Regions from separate parts of the Clostridium sp. Marseille-QA1073 genome, predicted to be linked through region 2. Evidence: riboswitches for the same ligand, from Rfam matches in the RefSeq annotation. Region 2 holds a riboswitch; the other holds the start of a gene.
The links. A riboswitch is a leader RNA that binds a small molecule or an ion and turns the genes downstream of it on or off. The one in region 2 is predicted to bind magnesium.

Region 1: another riboswitch for magnesium. It lies ahead of ACY1IQ_RS09600 (magnesium transporter MgtE N-terminal domain-containing protein); the one in region 2 lies ahead of mgtA (magnesium-translocating P-type ATPase).

What each region holds. Positions count from the first base shown of each region.
Region 1 covers NZ_JBSVQM010000008.1:143,539-151,991, forward strand. The annotation lists gene ACY1IQ_RS09580 (YgiQ family radical SAM protein) at 1-897, opposite strand, end outside; gene ACY1IQ_RS09585 (hypothetical protein) at 1,417-1,653, opposite strand; gene ACY1IQ_RS09590 (NfeD family protein) at 1,798-2,325, shown strand; gene ACY1IQ_RS09595 (flotillin family protein) at 2,353-3,840, shown strand; M-box (ykoK) riboswitch at 4,476-4,642, shown strand; gene ACY1IQ_RS09600 (magnesium transporter MgtE N-terminal domain-containing protein) at 4,869-6,131, shown strand; gene asnA (aspartate--ammonia ligase) at 6,377-7,381, opposite strand; gene ACY1IQ_RS09610 (M42 family metallopeptidase) at 7,781-8,453, opposite strand, start outside.
Region 2 covers NZ_JBSVQM010000035.1:15,203-23,655, forward strand. The annotation lists gene ACY1IQ_RS19695 (sensor histidine kinase) at 1-267, opposite strand, end outside; gene ACY1IQ_RS19700 (hypothetical protein) at 434-643, opposite strand; gene ACY1IQ_RS19705 (tRNA threonylcarbamoyladenosine dehydratase) at 1,639-2,433, opposite strand; gene mgtA (magnesium-translocating P-type ATPase) at 2,722-5,367, opposite strand; M-box (ykoK) riboswitch at 5,744-5,904, opposite strand; gene ACY1IQ_RS19715 (DUF1015 domain-containing protein) at 6,151-7,395, opposite strand; gene ACY1IQ_RS19720 (D-2-hydroxyacid dehydrogenase) at 7,424-8,335, opposite strand.

The DNA.
Region 1 (8,453 bases), on a different contig from region 2:
CTCTTGTAATGCAGGGATTCCTCCCATAGGTTCATAAATTGGATGATAGGTTCTTGTATATGGAAGATTATAAACTCTATCCATTTCTTCTTCTGTTAGTGGGTGTTGAGGAGGGGTTTGTACCACATATCTATCACCATAAGGTTCAATTAAAGTTTTTCCCCATATAGAATCTTGCTCTTTTGAATAGAGCTTGTAGCTTTTAGCATAGGCTCTTTTATTCGTAGAAACTTCTTCAAAAGAAGGAAGTAGAATGTAGTCTTTAATATTAGAGATATCTTTAGTTATATAAGATGTGCCCCTTACATGATGTAATCTTTCTACAGAACTTCCATAGCTTAAAAATTTAGCTACTTCTAATATAGGTCTTTCACCCATACCATATATTAATAAATCTGCTTTAGAATCCATAAGGATACTTTTTCTAACCTTATCATCCCAATAGTCATAGTGAGCAAATCTCCTAAGGCTAGCCTCAATACCACCAATAATTATTGGAACATTTTTATAGGCCTCTCTTGCTCTATTGCTGTAAACAATAACTGCTCTATTTGGCCTATATCCTGATTTTCCACCAGGAGAGTATAGATCATCACTTCTTCTTTTCTTAAAAACAGTGTAATGATTAACCATAGAATCAATATTACCAGAGTTTATTAAAAAGCCATATTTAGGTTCTCCTAATTTTTTAAAATCATCAACACTATTCCAATTAGGTTGAGCTATTATTCCAACAGTATATCCTTCACTTTCTAAAACCCTTCCTATAATGGCTGTACCAAAGGAAGGATGGTCTATGTAAGCATCACCAGTAATGATAATGAAGTCTAACTGTTCTATATTTCGCTTTTTCATATCTTCTTTATTTATAGGTAAAAATTCTGTATTTAATTTCATATAAAGTCCTCCATAGAGATAGTATAATCTATTAATAATTATCTTTTGTTAATAATTTATTATAAAATATTTTAATTTTAAGTAAAATTTAAAACATAGCCTAATATTAACACAAGTATTAAAAAATATGAATAACAATATATTCTTATAAATTATTTAAAATGAGGATAACTATAGGGGAATTAATCATATAATGGAAATATACTACAGATATGAAGGAGTTTTAATTTAAATATAGAATTAATTTTCTATAATAGACTTAATTATATAATATATAATAGATAACTAAGGGTAAATATACATTTTTATTTAAAAACATGAATTTAAGTTCTAAAATATGATTTTAAAATAATAAAACAAAAAAACGTCCTATATAGTTTAGAACTAATTGTTTTCAAATGTGAAATGAAATAACTAGTCAAATATGAAAAGAATATTTATGTCATAATGACTAGTTATCTTTAGGAGATGAATAGTTTGTTCTTAAAGTTATAGTTATTATGAAAGATGAAATTTTAACTATTTTCTAGGATCATCGTACTCATAATTTAATCCTTCAACTAAATCTTGAATAGAAGTATTAGCATTATTAACTTGACCTTTAGTTGGAAGACCATTATTAGAAATTTCATCCTTTAAGTCCTTATCTTCATTAAGATTAGTTAAACTAGGATCTACATAATCATCAATTTTCATTTTAACATAAGGTGTACCTTTAGGATTACTTACATCAAATTTTTCTCTTTCTTTATTCATTATATATCACTCCTTTATTTTAAAATTTTGATTTCTTATTTTAGTATGAGATGTATTGAGGAAATTATGTATGGATATTTATATAAAGATATGTTATAAAGTCAAATTGATATTATTATGTAATATTTTAGAAGGGTGATGTGAATGGCATTTGAAATATATAAAAAAGGATTTATATTTTGTATTTTATATGTAGGTTTTATGTTTATATTAGGAGGAGTTTTCGATGGGTTAAATCTAGACGGAGTAGATTTGCCCAATGATTTATTAGCAAATGTTATGCATATTAATGGAACTTGTATAATGGCTTTTTTAACAGTTTTTACTGGATGCGGCATGTATTTAAGTGAAAAGGATTTCAAATGGTATTATACATTAGTAATATCTATAGCTTTAGGATTAGGGATATCTAAAATTATTAATAAATTTATAATAAAGCCACTTAAGAAAATAGAAGAAAGCTTTGATATGAAAACAGAAAGATTAATTGGTGAAAAGGCAGTGGTTACTACAACGATATATGAAAATGGTTTTGGGCGAATATCTTACGTATATAATGGAGTTAAAATGACTTCGCCAGCTAAAGAAATAAATTTAAAGCAATTAGATGTAAATACTCTAGTATGTATAAAAAAAATTGAAAATCAGGTATTTTATGTGGAAAAATTGTAAAATTATTAATATAAAGGAGCAATAATCATGAATTCACCTTTTTTTATTCCTCTTATAATTTTAGGAGTATTATTATTACTAATCTTATTATTATTTTCACTATGGAAGAGAGTGCCTCAAGATAAGGCATTGGTAGTAACTGGTCTTAAGAAGAGAGTAATTAGCGGAGCAGGAGGATTTGTTTTTCCTCTACTAGAAAGAACTGATATTATATCTTTAGAGAATATGAAAATTGATGTACGAACTGACGGAGCTTTAACAGAGCAGGGTGTTGGAATAATAGCAGATGGAGTAGCTATTGTTAAAGTTAAATCTACAACAGAATCTATTTTATCTGCAATAGAACAATTTAATACTGGCAATGAAGCTAATACTATAATAAATATTAAGGATACTGCGAAGGATGTACTGGAAGGTAAGTTAAGAGAAATTATTTCAAAACTGACAGTTGAAGAAATATATAAAGATAGAGAAAAATTTGTTTCTCGAGTTCAAGAAGTTGCAGCGGTAGATTTGGCAGAGTTAGGATTAGAAATTAAAGCTTTTACTATTAAGGACTTATCTGATAATGATAACTATTTAGTTAATTTAGGTCGTCCAAGAGTTGCTCAAGTTAAAAGAGATGCTGATATAGCTCAGGCAGAGGCACAAAAAGAAACTCATATAAAAACTTCTCAAGCTTATAGAGAAGGAGAGGCGGCTAAAATACTTGCAGAAACTCAAATTGCTGAATCTAACAAAGAAAAAGAATTGAAAGTTCAAGCTTATAGAAAAGAACAAGAAAGTGCAAAGGCTGCATCAGACCTTGCATATCAAATTGAAAGTAACAAAGTTCAAAAAGAAGTTACAGAAACACAAATGCAAGTTGAAATATTAAGAAAACAAAAAGAAAGAGAACTTGCTGATGAAAATATGAAGATAGAGCTTGTTAAGAAGGAAAGAGAAATAGAAATTGCAACTCAAGAATCTTTAAGAAAGGAAAGAGAGCTTGAAGCAACGATTAAAAAACAAGCAGATGCTAATAAATACAAACAAGAAAAAGAGGCAGAGGCAGTTAAATTTAAAGAAATTGCTGATGCTGAGGCTAGAGCAAGAGCCATAGAACTTGAAGGTAAAGCTAAAGCAGAAGCATTAAAACTTCAAGGTATGGCAGAAGTAGATATTATACGAGAAAAAGGACGTGCAGAGGCGGAGGCAATGATGAAAAAAGCAGAAGCTTTTAAAATGTATAATGATGCTGCAGTTACTCAAATGATAATAGATAAGTTACCAGATATAGCAAAAGCAGTTGCAGATCCATTATCAAAAACTGAGAAAATTGTTATTATAGATAGTGGAGAGGGAAATGGAAAAGGGGCTTCAAAGGTTACTAAGTATGTAACTGACATAATGAGTTCCCTTCCGGAAACTGTTAATGCATTAACTGGAGTGAATATAAATGATTTATTTAAAAGTAAAGCTGAGGAAATGCAAAATAAAGATGAAAAAGTAGACCATAAAGAAATAGAAAAATAAAATAAAGTGGTGAGTTAGTCACCACTTTATTTTATAGACAAACTACTTTAAAAATTAATGTATAGCTGAATATAGCTACAACCTTAAGTATTTCAATTTACAATGCAAAATTCATAATTATGGATATTTCTCAATATTAACTTACACCCCTGCGGTCTATAACATAATTACAAATTTAAATAAAATTAAAGTAGTTATAAGATTTAAATCTGTAACTATTTCTGTTTAGAGCTCTGGGGTGCAGTAGGATATAGCACTACATCTGCATTATTAAACGATATTATAATTAATTTGTTTATCTCCAAAGTTCTAGTGTAAATTAATTGATTTGAGTTCCAACCTATACTGTACCTCAGAGGAACCCTAAATGGCTTCACTACTGTTCCCCTGAGGTGGAGTAACCAGCAATTACATTGCTAGTAAAAAATTCATTAAAAAAATTATTTTGCCTAAAAATAATTTCAACCTTAATTGTGCATTGTGAATTTTGAATTGTGCATTGATTAATCAACAATCTTATTAATATTTCATCAAAATCTTATTAAATTAGCTACTGATAGGGTTACATTTAAAGTTATTTATTGTATAATATAGTAGAAGATATTTTATATGATTTAATTAAGTTAAACAATTTAAATAATTAACGTTAGGTGAGGCTCCTATATAGATATACGCTACTGCCCCGAAACATCGAGAGATGCCAATGGGTTAACAGGTACTACCGAACCAAGGTTTTACTTAATGTAGCTGGCATAATGTCCAAAGCTATATAGTGCTAAAGCTCAAACATAGTTTTATAGCTAGAGATCTCACTTTATTTAAGTGAGCTTTTTATTGTGTATAAATATATTTTCTATAAGAAAAATTTTAATTTAAATTTATTTTAGGTGGTGAGTTTGAATGGAAAGTGGCCCTCGAACTAGAGAGTCAAAATTAAAATTAAATAGGTTTCAGAGAAATATCTATGATTTAATAACTTTCTGTTCAAAAAGATAATAGATATTTCTCTGGTAAGAGGAGGAATATCTATGAAAAAGCTAAATGAATTCTTTTTAAGTAATATTTTAAATGCCTATATTTATGATGAATTAGATGATAATATAGGTAGATTAATAGATATATATGTAACTACAGAATCAGGATATCCAAGAGCTATAGGCTACAAGATTAAAAAAGGCAAAGAATTGTTAAACTTTGAATTTAGAAATATAGATATTTATAAAGAAAAATCAGCTTATGTGGTAAAGGTTATAGGAGCAAAAGATATTATCCCTAGAAGGTACTCCTATCTCCTATCTAAAAATCTTTTAGATAAACAAATTGTTGATATTAATGGCAAAAAAGTTATTAAAGTTAATGATTTAAAGATGATAAAGACAGCAGGAGAAATAAGAGTTTTAGAAGTGGAATCTGGATTACTATCTTTATCTAGAAGATTTGGAATGGAAAGCCTAGTCAAAGGATTTTGTAGATTTATAAATAAGGAAGTAAAAGATGATTCTATAACTTGGGAAAGTGTTCAATCTATAGAAATGATTGATGATAGATTAAGACTTAGTGAACCATATAAGAAACTTACAGAACTTCATCCTGTAGAACTTGCAGAAATTATTGAGGGATTATCTTCAGAGGATAGAAGAAAAATATTTGAAAGCTTAAGAAATGATTTTGCAGCAGATACGCTAGAAGAATTAGAAACGGAAATCCAAATAGATATTTTAAAAAATCTTAGTAGTGGAAAGGCAAAAGAAATATTAGATGTTATGCCTAATGATGAAATTGCTGATATTTTAGAAGATATGGATGATGAAACTAAAGAAAATTTATTAATAAATATTGATAATGAAGATGAGCTAGAGATAAGGGATCTTATGGAATATGAAGATGAAATGGTAGGTAGCATAATGAACACTGACTTCATTTCTATAAATATTGATATAACTGCTAGTGAAACCATTGATATTTTAAGAGCGCTAAAGCCAGATGATGAGGTTGCACATTACATTTATATAGTAGATCAGAATGAAAGACTTCAAGGTTTTATATCTTTAAGAGATTTAATTTTAGCAGATCCTAATTCAAAATTAAAATCTATAATGAATACAAAAGTTCTACTAGTAAAAGACAGTGATGATATAGAAAAAGCTGTTCAACTTTCAGTAAAATATGAACTTTATTCATTACCGGTAATAGATGAAGAAGAGAAATTATGTGGGGTGGCAGTGATGAGTAACATTATTGAAGAATTACTAACACCTAGCTGGAAGAGAAAACTTAAAAAATCAAGTTAATATATAGCTTTATAATATAAATCTATATGTTATAAAAAGCAAATTATTTATGAAAAATCGTGACTAGGAGTCACGATTTTTTACTTCAGAGAAGAACATAAAAAATTAGAATTATAATAATAACCATGGAGAACAGATATAAAAATAATTTAAGACTATTATGCCGTAATTTATTACATAATAGTTTTAAAAAGATAATTTACTGTTCTCTGAAATATATTTTTAGTAGCAATAATAAATGGCTTTTACAATAAATGTATATTGTGTTTTTTACATTCATCTATCATATCTAAAGGCCAAATTGAGGATTGTACTTCACCAATATGTATCTTGTTTAAAAAATACATACACATTCTAGATTGACCTATACCTCCACCAATGGTATAAGGAAGTTCATCCTTAAGTATTGAACTATGGAATTGAAAGTCTCTTTTAAAATCTGAGTTTGTAACTCTAAGTTGATGGTCTAAAGCAGCACTGTCTACTCTTATACCCATAGAAGAAAGTTCTAAACCTTCTTCAAGCATTGGATTCCAAAAGATAATGTCTCCATTTAATTCCCAGTCATCATAGTCTGCTGCACGATTATCATGTTTTTTTCCTGAAGCTAACTCTTTTCCGATTCCAATGATAAAAATTGCACCATATTCTTTAGAGGCAAGATTTTCTCTTTCCTTAGATGATAAATTAGGGTATTCATCTTCTAATTCTTGAGAAGTAATAAAGGTTATTTTAGATGGAAGCTTTTTACCTAAATGAGGATATTTTTCAAAAAGGTAGTTTTCTGTATCTTGAAATACAGAATAAATACTTGTTACAGTATTTTTAAGATAGTCTAAATTCCTTGAAGATTTATCTATAATTTTTTCCCAATCCCATTGATCTACATAGATAGAATGAATATTGTCTAGATGCTCGTCTCTTCTAATGGCGTTCATATTAGTATAAAGACCTTCTTCAACTTGAAAATCATATTCGTGAAGAGCAAGTCGTTTCCACTTTGCAAGCGACTGGACAATTTCTAATTCTTCACCAGTATGAAGTATGTCAAAAGACACAGGTCTTTCAACTCCATTTAATGTATCATTAAGTCCTGATGATTTTCTCACAAATAGTGGTGCTGAAACTCTAGAAAGATTAAGAGTTTTAGCTAAATTTTTTTCATAGAATACTTTTATTTCCTTGATTGCCTTTTGAGTTTCCTTAATAGTCATTGATGGAATGTAAGGAGTTTTGCTTAAGCTAATCATAGAAACACCTCCTTTAATTGTATTATCATAATTTAAAATGCTACAGATGTAAAGCTTATTAACAAAAAATATATAATATTCATTGTTTGTTTTAAATTTATCAAAGTAAATATATATTACTTACAAATTTAATCTATGCATTTATTAGAATTATGTTATCCAATTATTTGAATTTTTACCTTATATAATTGAAAATCGACAATGGCGAATTACTAATACTTCTTTTTTATAAGAGAAGTTTTCATTTGATTTTTTTTCACGTAGTACAGTCGCTTTTATTAGAAAATCTATCAAAGAAATTAGTTTGATTAAAACTATATTTGGCCATAAAAATACACCTCCAAAAGTTAAATTTTTAGATCTAACTTTTGAGGTGTACTTCAATTACCACTACTTTTTCTATTTAACTTTTTCTTGAACATATTTAATTATTAAATCTACTGTAGCTAAAATAGAATCCATATGGGTTCTTTCATATCCATGGGAAGCAAATATTCCAGCTCCAATTAATGCAGTTTTAATATCATATCCTGCTCTTAATGCTGCAGAAGCATCAGAACCATAGTTAGGGTATACATCAATTCTATAGTCTATATTATGAGCTTTGCAAAGCTCTGTTAATCTTACTCTTAATTCTACGTCATAAGGACCAGATGAATCTTTAGCAGCTATACAGCAGGCATATTCTGTAGAATTTTGTTCAAGTCCAGGACAACCCATATCAACAGCAATAAATTCTTTTGTATTTTCAGGTATTGCAGAAGAAGCTCCATGGCCTATTTCTTCATAATTACTTATAAATATGTTTATTGTATGAGGAAGCTCTATTTTATTTTCTACAATATATTTTAATGTGTATAATAATATTCCTACACTAGCTTTATCATCTAAGTGTCTTGATTTTATAAATCCACTTTCAGTAAATCTAGTTCTTGTATCAAAGCATATAAAATCTCCAATTTCAATTCCTAAATTTTTAACATCTTCTTTAGAGCATACCTTCTCATCTAAAATTACTTCCATATTTTCAGCTGTTCTTTTTAAGTCTTTAGCTTCTGAACCACTAATGTGA
Region 2 (8,453 bases):
ATTATTATATTGTTCTTGTGCCTTAGCATTATTCTTTTGTTTTTCAATTTTTGTAACATAAGAATACATTAATATATTAAATATGAATATTGATGATATAAGAAAAATTATTTTAACCATATTTTTTAAAATTATATTTTCATTAAAATTCCATATTATTTTTAAAATTAATATATAACTTAATAAGTTGATTACAAAAAAACCTACTGCTTTTTTATCTATATTTTCTATGTAGTAGATTTTATTTTTAAAAACAACGTTACACATTATATATGTAAACACAAAAATGCTTAACTGAATTATTAAATTATAGTAATAGGTATTATTATAAGTCCCAATTAAAAATTTAAAAATGCCTACACCTATTAATTGAAGTATTATATTTAAAGATAAAACTATTAAGAATTCTATACATGTTTTAATAATATTCTTCTTATGAACATGAAATTAAAAGCAGTATAACTAATTGACTTAAAATCACTTCAACATATATATTAAAGTTAATTAGTGACATAACTAATGCTCCTATAGCTATTATGAGAGTGTTTTTAAGCAAATAATTTCTTAGTCCTAGTTTTCTCCATAATATTAACATACAAATTCCTTCAATAAAGCTAATTATAAACTCCTTAAGTATCTCCATTTACTTATCCCCTTTTAATTAGCAGAGCTTATTAACCCCTAAGCCTTTCAACTACCAATTCCTTAAATTTATATCCCATATACGCTTTATCTTTATAATTATGAAAAGTTACACTATAAGATTATGATGAGGTTTAACAAATATAAGCTACAATATAAAATTTATGATATTATATATCTATTAGCTAAAAACCTCCTTTAAAGTTAAACCCTTTATTCTATACTTTTTTCTTGTTCAATATATAATGCATATCCTAAAATTTACCTCTAAAATATTATTTAACAAATTTATCTTTAATGTATTATCTTGCTTTAAATCAATTGTAGATTTACAATTTTAATATTATATGAAAAACCCACCTCATCAATTAAAAGATAACTCCATAGAAATAAATTCTTTTAAGAGATATCCAAGTTACGATTTTTTATTTATTATATATTATACAAACATATCAAATTTAAATTTCTATTAAAGAAAAATTACTAACCTTTTTAAAACTAAGATTCAGTTGTATATATTCGAATTTCCAAAACTACATTACTTTAATGATATCTTTCAAAATTTCATCCTGAACTATAACAATATTATTATGTAAAATCATTTAAATATTTCTATACCTTAATTCTATTATAGAAAAGGTATTTTTTCAATTTTTTTCAAGTACTGTTTTAATTTGTTTGAAATAAACATCTTGCTACTAAAACGTTTTTATTTTCTAAAAGCCCTAGTTTTACTAGCTATTTGTTATTTATAAAATAATACAAATAATGTATTATTTCGTCTAATTAATTTGATATAAATTTTTAAAAAACTATATTTATTACATTTAATTCAAAAATATAACATTATATATAAATTATTCAATATAATAAATATTTATTATATTTTATACATAACAAGATACAGATTAACTCTACTTTATAATCTATACTTTTATTTATCTATAGGAAAGAAAATAACTAGCATACTAACTAGTTATTTTGTAATATCTCAAATTATAATCTTAATACTTTTCTACTGTTTTCTAATTTAAGAGCTTCTTCTATTAAATCATTTATAACTTCTCCACCTATTATCATTCCCGCAACTGGTGGTACAAAAGATATGCTTCCTGGTATTTGTCGCTTTGCAGTACATTTTTTAGAACCACCAGTACATACACAACCTGTTTTGCAAGTTATAACATCTTCTGTTTTAGGTTTTCTTGGTATCTCTTCAGAATATAGTACTTTAGTTTTTCTAATTCCTCTTTTTCTAAGCTCATGTCTCATCACTTTAGCTAATGGACATATCTTTGTATCGTATATATCTGCTATTTTAAATTGAGTAGGATCTAACTTATTACCTGTTCCCATAGAACTTATTATTGGTATATTCTTTTCATCGCAATAAACTATTAAAGCTATTTTAGATGATACTGTATCTATAGCATCTACTACATAATCTACATCATCTGTAATTATCTCTTGAATATTATCCTTAGTTACAAAGGTTTGATGAGTTATAACATTACATTTAGGATTTATCTCAAGAATTCTATTTTTCATAGTTTCCACTTTACTTTTCCCTATAGTTTTATAGGTTGCATGTATTTGTCTATTTATATTAGTTAAACATATTTCATCATCATCTATTAATACAAGTGTTCCTACACCACTTCTTGCTAATGCTTCTGTAGTAAAGCTTCCAACTCCACCTATTCCAAATACTACAACTTTACTTTCTTTTAACTTATCTAATGGAGCTTTTCCAATTAAAAGCTCTGTTCTTGATAGTGAATGTTGAGCCACAAAATCACTCCTTTATTTTTTTCTTATAAACATATTAAATAATAATTCTTTTCAATTGAATTATCAAGAGAAATGTTCTTAATAAAATATATTCTTATATTCGTCTTTTATATAGGTATTATTAATCTTATTATGAATAAAATCAGTTATTATAAACTATTATTCTATTTACTATGTTGGTAACAATTTTATATATGACTTAAAATCTTAATCAATATACAAATTTATCTATATATTACTAAAAAACTCAAACATTCATTATAAAATGTTTGAGTTTTTTTTATATAATTATAACCATCTATTAAATTTTTTAATATACATAGTTTTTACTATTTGAGTGAGTATACAATAGGATAAAAGAATTCCAATAAGCCATGGAAAATATGATAATGGTAGCGCTTGAAGTCCTATTGATGCTCCAAAAGAAGTAAATGGTATAAATATACCTACTACAACTATAACACCTGTTAATAATAAAACTGGAGCTGTTGCTCTACTTTGAATAAATGGTATTTTCTTAGTCCTAATCATATGAACTACTAAAGTTTGTGATAATAGTCCTTCTATAAACCAACCAGATTGGAATAATGCTTGCATTGCTGGAGTATTTGCCTTAAATACAAACCACATTACCAGATAGGTAATTATATCAAATATAGAACTTATTGGTCCTATAAAAATCATAAACCTACTAATATCATCTGCATTCCATTTCCTTGGCTTTCTCAAATATTCTTGGTCCATAGTATCCCATGGAATTGATATTTGAGAAATATCATAAAGTAAGTTTTGTACTAAAAGATGAATAGGAAGCATTGGTAAGAATGGTAAAAACGCACTAGCAATTAATACACTAAATACATTCCCAAAGTTTGAGCTTGCAGTCATTTTAATATACTTTATTATATTTCCGAAAACTCTTCTTCCTTCTATTACCCCTTCTTCAAGTACCATTAGATTTTTTTCAAGTAAAATTATATCTGCTGATTCCTTTGCTATATCTACCGCAGTATCTACTGATATACCTACATCAGCCTGACGAAGAGCTGCAGCATCATTGATACCATCGCCCATAAATCCTACGGTATGCCCTTTATTCTGCAATACTTTAATAATTCTTGATTTTTGAAGCGGTGAAAGCTTGGCAAACACATTAGTGTTATCCACTAATTTTGACAATTCTTCATCACTAATTTTTTCTATATCAGAGCCAAGAAGTATATTATTTACTGTTAATCCAACTTCTTTACATATTTTTTTCGTTACTGCATCATTATCTCCAGTTAATACTTTTACATTTACTCCATTTTCTTTTAATGCTTTTATTGCTTCTGCTGCTGACTCCTTTGGTGGATCTAAAAATCCTATATATCCCATAAGAACCATATTGCTTTCATCTTTTATACTGAATGTATTTTCATCAGGAATGTCATTTTTTTGTGCAACTGCAATGACCCTCATTCCTTCATTATTTAATTTAGTCACCATATTAAGAACTTTATTCTTTATTTTTTCTGTAAGTTCCACTACTTCTCCGTTATATTCTGCAAAAGTACATATTGAAAGCATTTCTTCAATAGCACCCTTTGTTACAAGTTGCCTTTTTCCATCCTCACTTTTTAATACTACTGACATTCTTCTTCTTGAAAAGTCAAATGGAATCTCATCAACTTTCATGTAATTTTTCTCAAGTTCATTAAACCCTTGGTCTTTTCCATGTTCTAATATTGCAACATCCATTAAATTACGAAGTCCAGTCTGATAAAAACTATTTAAATAGGCATGTCTCAATACTCTTATATCTTCTTCTCCATTAATATTTAAATGTCTTTCTACAACTATCTTGTCAAGAGTAAGAGTGCCTGTTTTATCAGTACATAATACATCCATAGCTCCAAAGTTTTGTATAGCATCTAGTTTTTTTACTACAGTTTTATGCTTAGCCATTGAAACAGCACCCTTAGCAAGATTGGAAGTTACAATCATAGGAAGCATTTCAGGTGTAAGTCCTACTGCAACAGATATTGCAAAAAGAAGTGCTTCTAACCATCTACCTGTAGTTATTCCGTTTATAAAAAATACTATAGGTACCATTATAAGCATAAATTTTATAAGTAATACGCTTACACTATTTACACCTTTTTCAAAACTTGTTTTAACTCTTGGTCCTGAAAGTGAAGATGCCATAGAACCAAAGTACGTATCATCTCCTGTTGCAATTACTACAGCAGTCGTACTTCCACTAATAATATTTGTCCCTAATAAGCAAATATTATCAAGTTCAGTTACTCCCAAATTCTTATCTTTTTCTTTTAAATTTGGATATTTTTCAACAGGTTCTGATTCCCCAGTAAGTGATGACTGGCTAACAAACAAGTCTTTACTTGATATTATTCTTATATCAGCAGGTATCATATCACCTGCAGCGAGATACACTATATCTCCTGGAACAATTTCCACCATATCTATTTCTTTTTTTCCCATATCTTGTCTATGAACTAATGTAGTAGTTTTTACTAATGCCTTTAATTTTTCTGCTGCTTTACTAGATTTAAATTCTTCAGAAAATTTTAATAACCCACTAATGATTACCATTATACTAATGATTATTACTGTTACATAGCTTTTATCTCCTGGTGCAGCAAGAATAACATCAGTTATTAAGGATACAACCGCAAGTACTAATAATACTATGATAAAAGGATTTATAAAAGCTTTAATTAACTCTATAAACCATGGTGTTGGTCTTTCATGTGCTATTTGATTTAGTCCATATTTTTCAACTTTATCTTCTATATCTTTATTAGATAGTCCATTAATATCTGTATTAAGTTCTTTATAAATTTCTTCTAAATTCATTTTACTAAAACTAATAAGTCTGTTTACAGAATTTTCTACTCTCTTTTCTATACTCACATTTCTTTTTTTAATCATAATTCACACCTCCAAATTCTAAAAAAGACAATAAGAAACCAAAGGTTAATAAAAATATTTTTTAAACCTTTTTAAAATAGTATTTAATTTGAGGCTAATAAATATACGAATTATATTCAATAAAGAAATAGTGAAGATAATAAATTTGATTAACAAAAATGTATATATTTTAAGAAGCTATCTATATGATAGGTTTTATCAAACTCCTGTGAGAAGAAGTAGAGCTTGACATTAAATGTCCATTATTCTTTAAATATATCTCCTTACCTCCACTGTCCGTACTACTACTGCCAGCCTCCATTCTTTTCACCTCCTGAAAATTCAAAATAAATTAAAAAAACCTCGTCAAAACTTAAACATGACGAAGGCATTATAAACAACACTTTCTCGTCCAAGTTTTGGCTCTGCAAGGCAATGAAATTGCATTAGATTAAGCCTTCTTTGTTCGGCAAAACCTGCTAACCAGTTAAGAATGTTTCCACTCTTTCACGGCAGCAACCCGTATCCTTGTAGTAACCTCACCTACCGAGGTATATTTAATTTTCACTATTATTGTATTCTTATCAATTATATATGTCAACGTTTTTTTTATTAAATTACGTTAAGATTATGTTAAGTCACTAACTCATCTAATAAGTTATCTATAACAATTAACCATTAACTTCATTTTTAGTTATTATTAATAATTGAAATTTAAGTATTTCAATAAAATATAAGTTTAGATATATCTTATAAAAAACTCAAACATTCGCATAAAATGTTTGAGTCTTTTATAAAATATATTTATTTTAGCTCGTGAACGAATATTCCACTTCTTAGTTTTGGTTCAAACCAAGTTGATTTTGGCGGCATAACTTCTCCTGCATCAGCTATGTTCATAAGTTCAACTATACTTGTAGGATACATTGAGAATGCTACTTTCATACCATTATCAACTCTTTTTTCAAGCTCCTTAAGTCCTCTTATTCCACCAATAAAGTCTATTCTATCACTAGTTCTTGGATCTTCTATACCAAGCAACGGTCTTAATAGATTATTTTGTAATATTGAAACATCTAAACTTGCTACTGGATCTTTTGCATCAAAAGTCTCCTTCTTAGCAGTTAACTTATACCACTTTTTATCTAAGTACATCCCAAAAGTACCTTTTTCTTCTGGTTTACATTGATTACAGCAGTTATAAGCTTCTATATCAAACTTTTCAGATACTTTACTTAGGAACTCCTCTGTAGAAAAACCATTTAAATCTTTTACAACTCTATTATAATCCATAACATATAAATCTTCTGCTGGGAAAATTACAGATAAAAAGAAATTGAATTCTTCTTCTCCAGTATATTGCGGATTTTGCTCTCTTCTTAACTGTCCAACTTTAACAGCTGACGCTGCTCTATGGTGACCGTCAGCAATATATAAATATTTAACTTCTTTAAATAAATTTTCTAATTTATCTACAGTATTTTTATCATTTATAACCCATACAATATGAGTTATTCCATCTTCTGAAACGAAATTATATTCTGGCTCTTTTTTAGTCCACTCTATAACAACTTTATCAATTTCAGATACATTCTTATAAGTTAAAAATATAGGGCCTGTATTTGCATTACAATAATCAACATGATTGATTCTATCTTGCTCTTTCTCTGCTCTTGTATGTTCATGTTTTTTAATTATATCTTTCATATAATCATCTATAGAAGTGCATCCTACTATACCTGTTTGAACTCTTCCATCCATTATTTGTTTATATATATACATACAAGATTCACTATCTCTTATATATACTTTCTCATCTATCATGTTATAAAGATTTTCTCTAGCTTTTTCATAAACAATCTTATCATATTGATTTATACTTGGATCTAGATCTATTTGGGCCTTATCAACATGTAAGAAAGAGTACGGGTTTCCTTTTACCATCTCTCTTGCTTCTTCAGTGTTCATAACATCATAAGGTAGTGCAGCAACTTTATCTACCAACTCTTTTTGTGGTCTTATCCCTTTAAACGGTCTTACTACAGCCATTTTTCTCCCTCCTCTGTATTTTAGAATATTATTTAAAGAATTCAGTAATAATACTTACTATTTCTTCTCCAATTCTTGTTTGAGCTTCAACAGTTGAAGCACCTATATGTGGTGTAACAGATACCTTAGGGTGATTTACAAGCTCAGTATTTTTAGTTGGTTCTTCAGCAAATACATCTATTCCCGCTGCTTTTATTTTTCCACTATTTAAAGCTTCTATTAACGCTGCTTCATCAACAACTCCACCTCTAGCACAGTTAATTAAATATGCTCCATCTTTCATCATATCAAATTGAGCCTTACTTATAGTAGCACCTTTATCTTTTGCAAATGGAATGTGTAAAGATAAATAATCTACTTGTGGTAATAATTCTTCTAAAGTAGCATATTCAAATTCATTACATCCTTCGACTTTACCACTTCTATTTGTGTATATGACTCTCATTCCTAATGCTTTTGCTCTCTTAGCTAATTCTTTAGCAATTCTTCCAAAACCTATCAAACCAAGAGTTTTTCCGCTTATCTCAGTTCCTTCATATTTTTTCTTATCCCATTTCCCTTCTCTCATAGAAACATTAGATATATTTACAAATCTTGTAATAGCAACCATATGGGCAAGTGCTAATTCTGCCACTGATGCACTACTTGCATTTGGAGTATTGGCAACTTTTATTCCCTTTCCTTCAGCATAAGCTACATCTATATTATCAACACCAACTCCACCACGAATTATAAGTTTCAATCTTCCAGCTTCAGCAGCCTTATTTATGATAGGTTGTCTAACTTTTGTCGCACTTCTTACTACTACAACATCAAATTCTTTAAGAGCATTTCCTAAATCTTCTGGTTCGTAGAACTGTTCTACTACTTCAAATCCTTTAGATCTTAAGCTTTCAACACCACTGGCTTCCATTCCGTCTGTAACCAATATTCTTATCATAATTATACCCCCATCTTATCTATTTTTTAATAATTATTTTCAATAATAAAAACAAAAGTATTTAATAATTTATTAGTAGCAACTATTCCTTTAAGGCATCTAAATAACTAGACAAAAA